4 regions of the Scandinavium sp. UTDF21-P1B genome follow, and region 4 is predicted to be linked to each of the others. Evidence: predicted binding sites of a transcription regulator. Region 4 holds the regulator's gene; each other region holds the start of a gene.

Region 1 (3,141 bases), on a different contig from region 4:
AAAGCTGATTGAGCGCTTTGCCGTGCTGCGTGAACAGCATGGTTTTAATCTGCTGCACTTTGCCTGCTGCCGTGACACCGAAGAAGATCGCGGTACCGTGCAGTATTTGCAGGACTGCGCCAACGAAGCCGGCGTCGCCAGCGAATTTCTGTACATCGAAGATATCGGGCTTGGCGAAAAGGGTCAGTTCACCGATCTGCAGGATCAGGTTATCAGCAATTTGTTCAAGCTCTATCCGTGGGAATACATGCTGCGGGAGATTTTCTCCACCAAGCTCGAAGACGCTGGCGTGCGCTGGCTGGAGCCGGCCTGGAAAAGCATTATCTCCAACAAAGCCCTGTTGCCAATGCTGTGGGAAATGTTCCCGGATCACCCGAACCTGCTGCCAGCGTATTTCGCCGAAGACGAATATCCGGAAATGGCGAAGTACGTGAAGAAACCGATTTTCTCCCGTGAAGGCGCAAATGTGTCGATCGTGGAGAACGGTGAAGTGCTGGAAGCGGTTGAAGGGCCTTACGGCGAAGAAGGCATGATCGTCCAGCAGTTTTGCGAACTACCGAAATTTGGCGACAGCTATACGCTGATCGGTAGCTGGCTGATCAACGACCAGCCTGCCGGGATCGGCATTCGTGAAGATCGGGCGCTGATCACTCAGGATCTGTCACGCTTCTATCCGCATACTTTTGTGGAGTAACGCTCTTGCAAATGCCCGGCGACGCGTTGTTTTCCGGGCAATTTCATCACTCCCCGATCTGTACCGAAAGCATACTCAGACTCCCCATCTCAATCCCGTCTGTCACAATGTTGACAGGCTCCTGCCCGTCCCACGCGCCCAGCACATACAGCAGCGGTAAATAGTGATCCGCCGTCGGGTTCGATAATGAACCGCCTTCATGATCGAGGTAATTTACCAGCGGATGTTCTTCCGCTGGCCCTTGCCAGGTCAGGTTATCTTTCACAAATTCATTGAACGAGGTCGCCCAAGGATACGGCGAGTTTTCGCCATGCCAGCGCGCTGTGCGCAGGTTATGCACCACGTTACCGCTCGCCACCAGCATGATACCTTCATCGCGCAAAGCCGCGAGTTTACGTCCCATTTCGAGATGCCAGGCAGCGGGTTTCGTGCTGTCTATGCTCAGTTGCACCATCGGGATATCAGCATCCGGGTACATCTTAATGAGCACGCCCCAGGAGCCGTGGTCAAAGCCCCAGGCTTCTTTATCAAGCGCAACGGGCACAGGAGCTAACAGCTCAACCAGCCGCTGAGCAAGCTCTGGCGACCCCGGAGCCAGGTAGTGCGTGTCATACAGCGCCTGCGGGAATCCACCGAAATCATGAATGGTTTTCGGGGCTTCCATCGCCGTGACGCCCGTTCCTCGCGTAAACCAGTGCGCGGAAATCGCCACGATCGCTTTTGGGCGCGGCAGCGTTTCGCCCAGCTGCTGCCAGGCACGCGTGTACACGTTATCCTCCAGCACGTTCATCGGGCTACCGTGACCTAAAAACAGAGCTGGCATACGGGAAGAAGACATGATGATATCCTTACAGGAACAGTCGGATTGATGGCTCTACATTACGCGGTTTTGAGTGCGGATGAACTCAGATAACGGTGATGATGATCATCAGGAAATTTGAATGTAAGGACACGTAAAAGCACCTTTGCCCCCTCGCTTTTGGGAAAAGGGAGCTTTACTATAAATGATAATGGTTATCATTAAGGAGTTTCTATGTCAGTACCTTTGATTCTGACCTTACTTGCCGGTGGGGCCACCTTCATCGGGGCGCTGCTGGGCGTTATAGGCCAGAAGCCTTCTGATCGCGTACTGGCCTTTTCTCTTGGCTTCGCTGCCGGGATTATGCTACTGATTTCCCTGATGGAAATGTTGCCCGCCGCGCTCGGCACGGAAGGGATGTCGCCGGTGCTCGGCTACGGTATGTTTGTGATTGGACTGCTTGGCTACTTCGCGCTTGATCGTATGCTGCCGCACGCCCACCCGCAGGATTTGATGCAGGGCGACAAAGCCATCATGCCACGTAACCTGCGCCGGACAGCAATCCTGTTAACGCTCGGCATCAGCCTGCATAACTTCCCGGAAGGTGTTGCAACGTATGTCACCGCCAGCAGTAATCTGGAACTCGGCTTTGGTATTGCGCTCGCCGTTGCGCTGCACAATATTCCGGAAGGTCTGGCCGTCGCCGGGCCGGTCTATGCCGCCACGGGCTCGAAACGTAAAGCGGTGTTCTGGGCAGGGATTTCAGGCATGGCTGAAATTCTTGGCGGGGTGCTGGCATGGCTGATTCTGGGAACGCTGGTATCACCGGTGGTCATGGCTGCCATCATGGCCGCGGTGGCCGGAATTATGGTGGCACTGTCGGTCGATGAATTGATGCCGCTCGCCAAAGAGATAGATCCGCATAACAACCCGAGCTACGGCGTGCTGTGTGGCATGTCGGTGATGGGGCTGAGCCTGGTGCTGTTACAGACGATGGATTTCGCATAGCAAAACGCCGGGATTATCCCGGCGTTCTTCATTTCAGCGTCAGGCAGACTTAGCTGGCCTTACGCTCATGCTTTTGGCGATATTCCACCAGATCTTCGATGGTCACCACCGGCATATTGTGTTCCACAGCAAACTTGATGCACTCCGGCGCACGCGCCATGGTGCCGTCATCGTTGGTCAGTTCACACAGCACACCCGCAGGTTTGAAACCTGCCAGGGTCACCAGATCGATGGTCGCCTCCGTGTGACCGCCGCGAGTCAGCACGCCACCCGCCTGCGCGCGCAGAGGGAAAACGTGGCCCGGACGATGCAGATCGGCAGGTTTCGCGCCATCGGCAATGGCGGCACGCACGGTGGTGATGCGGTCGGCCGCAGAAACGCCGGTGGTCACGCCATGCGCCGCTTCGATAGTCACGGTAAAACCGGTGCCGAAGGCGCTGGTGTTGTTGTCTACCATCATCGGCAGGTCAAGCTGCTTGCGGCGCTCTTCGTTGATGCACAGGCACACAATGCCGCTGCCGTGGCGGATAGTCAGCGCCATCTGCTCAACGGTCATTGTTTCAGCGGCAAAGATCATATCGCCTTCGTTTTCACGGTTTTCATCATCGAGTACCATCACGCCGCGGCCTTCGCGCAGCGC
Region 2 (3,141 bases), on a different contig from region 4:
AGTCGCTGCTGGCGCCATCGGTTTAAACGCAGGCACCATTTCTGCAATCAGAACGGGCGTGGCTACCGCAGCACCCGCCGAGCTGGATGCCGCAATTCCCGCCGTGCCATCGCCGCCGCCAATCAGCTTATCGGCAATAATCAGCGGAATGCCGGTGACCACAATCACCGCCAGGCCAAGCAGAACACCGAGCAGACCGGTCTGGGCAATCACGCTCAAATCAATGGTGTTGCCCAACGCAAAGGCGAAGAACGGGATCAGCGTCTGTACCGCTTTGCCGAAAAAGTCGCGCAGCTCAGGGTCGAGGTTGCCCAACAGGAAGCCCACGAGGAACGGCAGCACTGCGCCAACAAACACGTGCGGTTCAAATGAAGCAATCCCCGCCGTGCCGAGGATAATCATGGTCATCAGCGGGCCGGACTCCAGCGACATCAGCACGAATGCCCCCGCCTCTTCTTTGGTACCGTACTGCTGCATGATCGAGGCGTAGAGACCGCCGTTGGTCATGTCCATGCACGCCACCAGCGCCAGCGTCGAAAGCCCGGCAAAGAAACCCGCCTCAACGCCGTGCTCAGGAATAATTCGGGAGGCAATGGCCGCCACCACCCACGCCACCGCGATTTTAGTCACCACCAGCGTGCCGGATTTACGCAGCACGGTACCGGTGGCGCTTAGCTTGATGGAAGCTCCCATACAGAAAAACCACACGGCCAGAATCGGTACCGTTCCGGTGATCATTCCGTTGGTAAAAGAACCGAAGTATTTACCCGCATCCGGGGAGAAAGTGTGACACAGGGCGCCGAGGAACAGCGGCACCAGCATCATACCACCGGGGATTTTTTCAATTGCACGTTTGATTTGCATGACCACCACCCGTAAGAACGTATTGTTTTTCTGATTTTCAGACGCCGGATGACGCTCAAGGAGTGCCGCGGCAGGCCAACAATAGTCCCAACGAGGGGTGAGAACAGTGATCGAACAAACAAATTAAAACGATGTTTTATATTTATGGGATCAATGTTTTTATTTTTGATCTTTATCACAACTCCCGCGGCAGGCATAAAAAAACCCTGCTGAATCAGCAGGGTTTTGTCTTCTGCCCAGGGCAGGAGGCGCTAAATCGCCTTATTTTTTCGCTGCAAAACGCGCAGCCGCTTCGTCCCAGTTCACTACGTCCCAGAACGCTTTGATGTAGTCCGGACGACGGTTCTGGAATTTCAGGTAGTAAGCGTGCTCCCACACGTCCAGACCCAGAATCGGGAAGCCGGATGCGCCAGAAATCGCTTCGCCCATCAGCGGGGAATCCTGGTTAGCGGTTGAAACTACCGCCAGCTTGTCGCCTTTCAGCACCAGCCACGCCCAGCCGGAGCCGAAACGGGTGGCAGCGGCTTTTTCGAATTCCGCTTTGAAGTTGTCCACGGAGCCGAAATCACGCTCGATAGCCGCTTTCAGGTCGCCCTGCAGGGTGGTACCGGTTTTCAGGCCTTTCCAGAACAGGCTGTGGTTAGCGTGGCCGCCTGCGTTGTTGCGCAGCACAGTTTTCTTGTCTGCTGGCAGCTGATCCAGTTTGGTGATCAGCTCTTCCGCGGAGAGATTTGCGAACTCCGGCAGGCTTTCCAGCGCTGCGTTAGCGTTGTTCACATAGGTCTGGTGGTGTTTGGTGTGATGGATTTCCATCGTCTGCTTGTCAAAGTGCGGCTCAAGGGCATCGTACGCGTACGGCAGGGATGGCAGTGTATAACTCATATTCATCTCCAGTTATTATCGGGCGGCAGAGGTGTTAACGCCGCGTAAGCAGTTGGTTCATTATAGTTATTTAAATGATATTGAAAATGTTTATCAATGCCGTAGTTTTAATAAGGTTATAACAATTGGTTATGTGGCTGATTTTGTGAGCCCGCTCAGGCGGAACACGCGCTTTTTGCCAGGTCCAGGGTTTACGCGGCAACGGTCTGAAGGTTAATCCGTTGACTGATTTTTACACTCATCAGGTCAGATGAAAGATTCATCGACGTAACACGTTGAGGATAAAAAAATGAGTCACGCGATTACGATGGGTATTTTTTGGCATTTGATAGGTGCAGCCAGTGCAGCCTGTTTCTACGCCCCGTTCAAAAAGGTTAAAAATTGGTCCTGGGAAACGATGTGGTCGATTGGCGGTATCGTCTCCTGGCTCATCCTGCCGTGGACGATCAGCGCCATGCTACTGCCAGATTTCTGGGCCTACTACGGTTCATTCAGCGCCTCCACGCTGCTGCCCGTGTTCCTGTTCGGCGCGATGTGGGGCATCGGTAACATTAACTACGGTCTGACCATGCGCTACCTTGGCATGTCGATGGGTATTGGCATTGCCATCGGCATTACGCTTATCGTTGGCACGCTGATGACACCGATTCTGAACGGAGATTTTCACATTCTGGTTGGCACCGAAGGCGGGCGTATGACGCTGCTCGGCGTGCTGGTTGCCGTCGTTGGCGTGGGCATTGTGACCCGCGCGGGGCAGCTTAAAGAGCGTAAAATGGGCATCAAAGCCGAAGAGTTCAACCTGAAAAAAGGGTTGGTGCTGGCGGTCATGTGCGGGATTTTCTCCGCCGGGATGTCATTTGCGATGAACGCCGCAAAGCCGATGCATGAAGCCGCCGCCGCGTTGGGTGTCGATCCGCTGTATGTCGCTCTGCCAAGCTATGTCGTGATTATGGGCGGCGGTGCGGTAATTAACCTTGGCTTCTGCTTCATTCGCCTGGCAACAAAATCAAACTTGTCGGTAAAAGCAGACTTCTCGCTGGCAAAACCGATGATCGTCGGCAATATCCTGTTTTCCGCACTGGCAGGGCTGATGTGGTATCTGCAGTTCTTCTTCTACGCCTGGGGCCACGCCAGCATTCCGGCGCAGTACGACTACATGAGCTGGATGCTGCACATGAGTTTCTACGTGCTGTGCGGCGGCCTGGTTGGGCTGATTCTCAAAGAGTGGAATGCGGCAGGACGCCGTCCGGTCGGGGTGCTGAGCCTCGGCTGCGTGGTAATTATCATCGCCGCCAACATCGTTGGCCTGGGCATGGCGAACTGATTACGCCGCGGTTTTTTGACGATGACGCCATTGCCCTGGCGTCATCCCCACTTCGCGATTAAACACCACCG
Region 3 (3,141 bases), on a different contig from region 4:
TGGTTGCCAATGCAGGCGAAATCACCCTGGTGCCATCCGTAAAATTACAAATTGGCGATCGTGATAATTACGGGAATTACTGGGACGGCGGCCGCTGGCGCGACCACGATTACTGGCGTCGTAACTATGAATGGCGCAATGCCCGCTGGCACCGTCATGACAACGGCTGGCACCGCGGTTGGGAAAAGCGTAATGCCTACGAACGCGGCTACCGTGAAGGCTGGAATGACCGCGACGATCATCGCGGTGGCTGGGGTCGCGGCCGGGGTGGTCACGGCCATCATCACTAAATATCTTGCCTGGTGGCGCTAAGCTCATCGGGCCTACAGCCGTACCGGAACACGTTTACAGGCCCGCGCCGCCGGGCCTTACAACTCCAGCAACGTTCCCACCAGCAACCAGCCATTCAGCGCGACGACGAGCACCACAATCACCCAGCCCGTACGTTTCACCAGACGAGTGTTGACCAGATCGCCCATCAGCTTTTGATCGCTGGTAAATAACAGCAGCGGTATCAGCGCCAGCGCGATCCCGAAGCTCAGCAGAACCTGGCTCATCACCAGAATACGGGTCGGATCGAGCCCCATCATAATCACCACGAACGATGGCAGCATAGTGATCGCCCGGCGGAACCACAGCGGAATATGGAAGCGGATGAAGCCCTGCATCACCACCTGCCCGGCCAGTGTGCCCACCACCGTGGATGAAAGCCCGGCGGCAATCAGGCTCAGGCCGAAAATCGTTGCCGCGGCGTGATTCAGCAACGGCTCCAGCGTCAGGTAGGCCTGGTCCAAATCGGCGATACCCGTGTGGCCGTTAAAGTGGAATGCCGCTGCGGCCGTCGCCATCATCGCCAGATTCACAAAACCAGCAATCGTCATGGCTATCGCTACATCCCAACGGGTGGCATTGTAACGCTCCTGCCTCGTGCCACCGTGCAGATGCTGAGTCAACGATGAATGCAGATAGATCACGTGCGGCATAATGGTTGCACCCAAAACGCCCGCCGCCAGAAACACGGCTTCAGACGTTGGCAGAGAAGGAATAATCATTCCTTTCGCCAGCGGCGCCATTGCCGGCTGCGAGAAAATCAGCTCAACAATATAGGCTGCGGCAACGAACAACAGCAGGCCGCCAATGACTTTCTCCAGCGGCTTTTGCCCCCGACGCTGTAACATCAGGATCAGGAACGTCGCAATACCTGTCAGCACCGCCCCCTGCAACAGTGAAATCCCCAGAATCAGCTTGAAACCAATCGCCGCACCAATGAATTCGGCCAAATCGGTGGCCATGGCGATAATTTCAGCCTGCACCCAGTAGAACCAGACCAGCGGACGCGGATAGTGGTCGCGAATTTGTTCGGCGAGATTTTTACCGGTGGCGATCCCCAGCTTGGCGGAGAGGACCTGAATGAGCATCGCCATCAGGTTTGCCCAGACCACCACCCAAAGCAGCTGGTAACCGTAGCTCGCCCCCGCCTGAATATTGGTGGCAAAGTTACCCGGATCGATATAGCCGATGGCAGCAATGAACGCAGGCCCCATTAATGCAAGCCGCATCTTGCGCGCTGCGCGACTGCTGCTACTCTCAACGCGACTGTTTGTCATTTTCTGCCTCTGAAATATAGCCTTTGCTATGTTTTATGTTATCAAAATGAGAATGATTATCAAGTTCATTTGGCGAGGTGATAATGATTTCTCTGATAGACAGGAACGATAGCCGTGTTGAGCCATGTTAGTGGAATGGGAGACCGCCAGGTCGCCTCTTAGTCAGACTAGTACAAAAAGGTAACTTTTAACACCCTTACATAACATAACAGAAATGTATGGTTGATCACCTTTTTTGAGATCGCTCACAGGTTCTAACTATAGTGCGGCGCAGATCTCGTTTTCTTTTATCTTGTTGCATAGAATGTGCACGGAAATTTAACCTGCCTCATATTTGGAGCAAATATGGACCGCGTCCTACACTTTGTCCTCGCGCTTGCCGTGGTTGCGATTCTGGCTTTGCTGGTTAGTCATAACCGTAAAGAAATCCGCATCCGCTATGTTATTCAGTTACTTGTTATTGAAGTCCTGCTGGCCTGGTTCTTCCTGAACTCAGATATCGGCCTTGGCTTTGTGAAAGGATTCTCCGAGATGTTCGAAAAACTTCTCGGTTTCGCTAATGAAGGGACAAATTTCGTCTTCGGTAAAATGAACGATGAAGGCCTGGCATTCTTCTTCCTGAAAGTGCTCTGCCCAATCGTCTTCATTTCCGCTCTGATTGGTATTCTGCAGCATATCCGTATTCTGCCGATTGTGATTCGCGCGATCGGTACCGTGCTGTCTAAGGTTAATGGAATGGGCAAACTGGAGTCGTTCAACGCGGTCAGCTCTCTGATTCTGGGGCAGTCTGAAAACTTCATCGCCTATAAAGACATTCTCGGCAAAATGTCGCGCAACCGCATGTACACCATGGCGGCAACCGCGATGTCTACCGTCTCCATGTCCATCGTCGGCGCTTACATGACTATGCTGGAACCGAAGTACGTGGTTGCGGCGCTGGTACTGAACATGTTCAGTACCTTTATCGTTCTGTCACTCATCAACCCGTACCGCGTTGAGCAGAGCGAAGAGAACCTGCAGATGTCCAATCTGCATGAAGGTCAGAGCTTCTTCGAAATGCTGGGCGAGTATATTCTTGCTGGCTTCAAGGTCGCGATCATCGTTTCTGCGATGCTGATTGGCTTCATCGCACTTATCGCTGCACTGAACGCCCTGTTCGCCACCGTGACCGGCTGGTTCGGCCATAGCATCTCCTTCCAGGGTATTCTGGGCTACATCTTCTGGCCAGTGGCCTGGGTGATGGGCGTGCCTGCCAGCGAAGCGCTGCAGGTCGGCAGCATCATGGCGACGAAAATGGTGTCCAACGAATTCGTTGCCATGATGGATCTACAGAAAATTGCCAGCACGCTCTCCCCGCGCGCAGAAGGTATTCTCTCCATCTTCCTGGTCTCCTTCGCTAACTTCTCTTCCATCGGGATTATTGCCGGTGCGATTAAAGGCCTGAACGAAGAACAGGGCAACGTGGTTTCCCGCTTCGGCCTGAAGCTGGTTTACGGTTCTACGCTGGTGAGCGTGCTGTCCGCATCCATCGCGG
Region 4 (3,141 bases):
ACGTGGTTGACCTGCGCCTCGAAGGGACATGGGTTAAGGCAGAAGGCCAGCAGGGCTTCTTCCTGCAGCGTATGACGCCAACCTATGCTTCCTCCAACGGTCGTCTGGATATCTGGTGGGATAACCGTTCCGACTTCAACGCCAACGGCGAAAAAGCCGTGTTCTTCGGCGGAATGTATGACCTGAAAAACTGGAACCTGCCAGGCTGGGCGGTGGGCGCTTCCTACGTTTACGCGTGGGATGCTAAACCGGCGGACTGGATGATCAACAGCGCAGGGCAGAAAGAGAGCATTGCCTCAAACAAAATCAAAGAGTCTTCCTACAGTCTCGATGCGATGTACACCGTCCAGGAAGGGCGCGCCAAAGGCACGCTGTTCAAGCTGCACTTCACTCAGTACGACAACCATTCAGATATCCCAAGCTGGGGCGGTGGCTACGGCAACATGTTCCAGGATGAGCGCGACGTGAAATTCATCGTTATCGCTCCGTTCACCATCTTCTGATAAGCGACGCGGCGGGCACGATGCCTGCCGCGTAACCATGAGGTCGTATCATGAAAAAATTGATTCTCGTCGCGATTATGGCGTCCGGGCTGGTGGCTTGTGCACAGCCGCAGGCACCGAAAGAAGACAGCAAGCTGAAAGCCGCCTACAGCGCCTGTATTAATACCGCGGAAGGCAATCCGGATAAGATTGAAGCCTGCCAAAGCGTGCTGGATGTGCTGAAGCAGGAGAAGGAGCACAAGCAGTTTGCCGAACAGGAAACGGTGCGCACGCTGGATTATCAGCAGTGTATCCAGGCGACCCGTACGGGTAACGATCAGGCAGTGAAGGCGCGCTGCGATAAAATCTGGCAGGAAATTCGCAGCAACAATACCCCCGCGCCGTAAGCCTTATTTCAACTCTGTTTTTGCCCCAAAATATGCCCATAAAAAAAGCCAACCGTCAGGTTGGCTTTTGCTTTTGCACGAGCGTCGATTATTTATCGGCGGCGTCGTGGGCGTGTTCATCTTCGCGGCAGTCGCCTTCAGCGCAGTGGCCGTAAAGATAAAGGCTGTGGTTAGTCAGACGAATGCCGTGCCTGGTGGCGATTTCACGCTGGCGTGCTTCAATCGAGTCATCACTGAATTCGATAACCTTGCCGCAGTCGAGGCAGATCAGGTGATCGTGGTGATGCTGCTGAGTCAGTTCGAAAACAGATTTACCGCCTTCGAAGTTGTGGCGGGTGACAATTCCGGCATCGTCGAACTGGTTCAGAACGCGATAAACCGTTGCCAGACCAATTTCCTCGCCCATATCGATCAGGCGCTTATAGAGGTCTTCCGCACTGACATGGTGATTGTCCGGCTCCTGAAGCACTTCCAGAATTTTAAGACGCGGAAGCGTGACTTTCAGGCCTGCCTTCTTTAATGCGATATTGTTGTCAGTCATGCGGAATCAGTCCTGTTGCTAGGCGATACACTTCCTTATTGGAAGTATTACTAAGAATGAATTCAGGATAATGCGTCTCATTATAGAACTGCGAAGTCTAAATGAAAACTGCAAACCCTGAGCAAAGTATGCTTTTCAGAAACGAGGCATCATCTGCAAAGCGAAACATCCGACCTCGTTAAAACAGCTGACATTGTACAGACATGTGCTCAAAAGTTAAAAATTTGTAGCGATTAATTTGATTGCTTTTATCTATTAATTTTACGGAACTTATCGCTAATACGGCGCAACCTGAGCGCTGCGCCATACGTTTATCAGGCGTTTTTGATCTCTTCGAGGTGCAGCTCTTCAGAAATCTGCTTAACCCACTTTTCAACGCGCTCAGCGGTCAGCTCCGGCTGACGGTCTTCGTCGATGGCCAGGCCCACAAAGTGATCGTCATCGGCCAGGCCTTTAGACGCTTCGAAATGATAACCCGCCGTTGGCCAGTGGCCGACGATGGTTGCGCCGCGTGGTTCGATGATGTCGCGGATGGTGCCGAGCGCATCACAGAAGTATTCTGCGTAATCTTCCTGGTCGCCGCAGCCGAACAGGGCCACCAGTTTGCCGTTGAAGTCTACCTCTTCCAGCGTCGGGAAGAAGTCGTCCCAGTCACACTGTGCTTCACCGTAGTACCAGGTCGGGATACCCAGCAGCAGAATATCGAAGCCTTCAAGATCTTCTTTGCTGCTTTTGGCAATGTCATGCACTTCAGCTACATCTTTACCAAGCTGCTTCTGAATCATCTTCGCGATATTTTCGGTATTGCCGGTGTCGCTGCCGAAGAAAATGCCTGTAATTGCCATGAGTAAAATAACCTCTTGAAACGTAATGAAATGATGGTGGAATGTTGCCCACAGATAAAGGCAATGATAGCAGGAGGAGAAGGGCGCGGGAACCGCAATCGCGCCGGACTGCACTCTCTGCTACATGAAAGTGATTTTTTGTCGGATTTTCAGACGAGTTTCTGGCTTCGCAACGCAGCCAACTGATGCATCAGTATTTCTTCAATCAGCTCGCTGCGGCTCATGTTTCTGGCTTCAGCCAGCTCGTTGAGCGCATCGACCGCTTCGTGATTGAGCTTTAGCTCAACGCGCTTGAGACCATTGCTTTTGTCGCGCTTCAGCTGATTACGCTTATTAATGCGTAACTGTTCGTCGCGCGAGAGCGGATTGGTTTTCGGCCTTCCCGGGCGACGCTCGTTTGCGAACAAATCTAATGTCGTTCGGTCCGTTTGTTCTTTTGCCATGATTCAGAGTGACTTCGGGGAAACAAGCCGCCGGACGACAGGCCCGGCGCAGATAGCGCGCAATCATACATCAGCGAAACCCCCACGCCAACGCCGGGAGCCACAATGGCGCTTGCTTGCTCGGATTTTAATCATTCCGCCAGATAGCGGCGAACAGCGCGCAGTACCGCGTCCGGTTTTTCAGCGTGGACCCAGTGCCCGGCACCGGCAATCACGTGTGCACGAGCCTGCGGGAATTGTGCCAGCAGCGTGTCGCGATACTCGGTGGTGACGTACGGAGAATTTCCGCCTGCAATAAACAGGGCAGGGTGGTCCCAGGCCGGAATCGTCTCCCAGCCGACAATATGCGGATACTGATCCCACAAAACCGGCACGTTAAAGCGCCATGCGCCACCGACGAAGGACTTCAACAGGAACTGAACC

The links. Region 4 encodes Fur, which represses iron uptake genes when iron is present. Its sites were predicted from a motif close to ATAATAATGAGAACNACTATCAA; they were not measured.
Region 1: a site for Fur is predicted at 1,693-1,715, ahead of zupT (zinc transporter ZupT). Genes of this name have one in related genera too.
Region 2: a site for Fur is predicted at 1,821-1,843, ahead of sodA (superoxide dismutase [Mn]). Genes of this name have one in related genera too.
Region 3: a site for Fur is predicted at 1,648-1,670, ahead of AB1287_RS09675 (Nramp family divalent metal transporter). Genes of this name have one in related genera too.

Annotation. Positions count from the first base shown of each region.
Region 1 covers NZ_JBFLVD010000014.1:228,039-231,179, reverse strand. The annotation lists gene AB1287_RS11835 (glutathionylspermidine synthase family protein) at 1-694, shown strand, start outside; gene ygiD (4,5-DOPA dioxygenase extradiol) at 741-1,532, opposite strand; gene zupT (zinc transporter ZupT) at 1,728-2,501, shown strand; gene ribB (3,4-dihydroxy-2-butanone-4-phosphate synthase) at 2,551-3,141, opposite strand, start outside.
Region 2 covers NZ_JBFLVD010000027.1:37,462-40,602, reverse strand. The annotation lists gene kdgT (2-keto-3-deoxygluconate transporter) at 1-864, opposite strand, end outside; gene sodA (superoxide dismutase [Mn]) at 1,126-1,746, opposite strand; gene rhaT (L-rhamnose/proton symporter RhaT) at 2,036-3,070, shown strand; gene rhaR (HTH-type transcriptional activator RhaR) at 3,071-3,141, opposite strand, start outside.
Region 3 covers NZ_JBFLVD010000013.1:25,822-28,962, forward strand. The annotation lists gene AB1287_RS09670 (DUF2502 domain-containing protein) at 1-290, shown strand, start outside; gene AB1287_RS09675 (Nramp family divalent metal transporter) at 369-1,607, opposite strand; gene nupC (nucleoside permease NupC) at 1,953-3,141, shown strand, end outside.
Region 4 covers NZ_JBFLVD010000008.1:176,446-179,586, forward strand. The annotation lists gene chiP (chitoporin ChiP) at 1-503, shown strand, start outside; gene chiQ (ChiQ/YbfN family lipoprotein) at 554-889, shown strand; gene fur (ferric iron uptake transcriptional regulator) at 978-1,430, opposite strand; gene fldA (flavodoxin FldA) at 1,745-2,275, opposite strand; gene ybfE (LexA regulated protein) at 2,425-2,718, opposite strand; gene ybfF (esterase) at 2,850-3,141, opposite strand, start outside.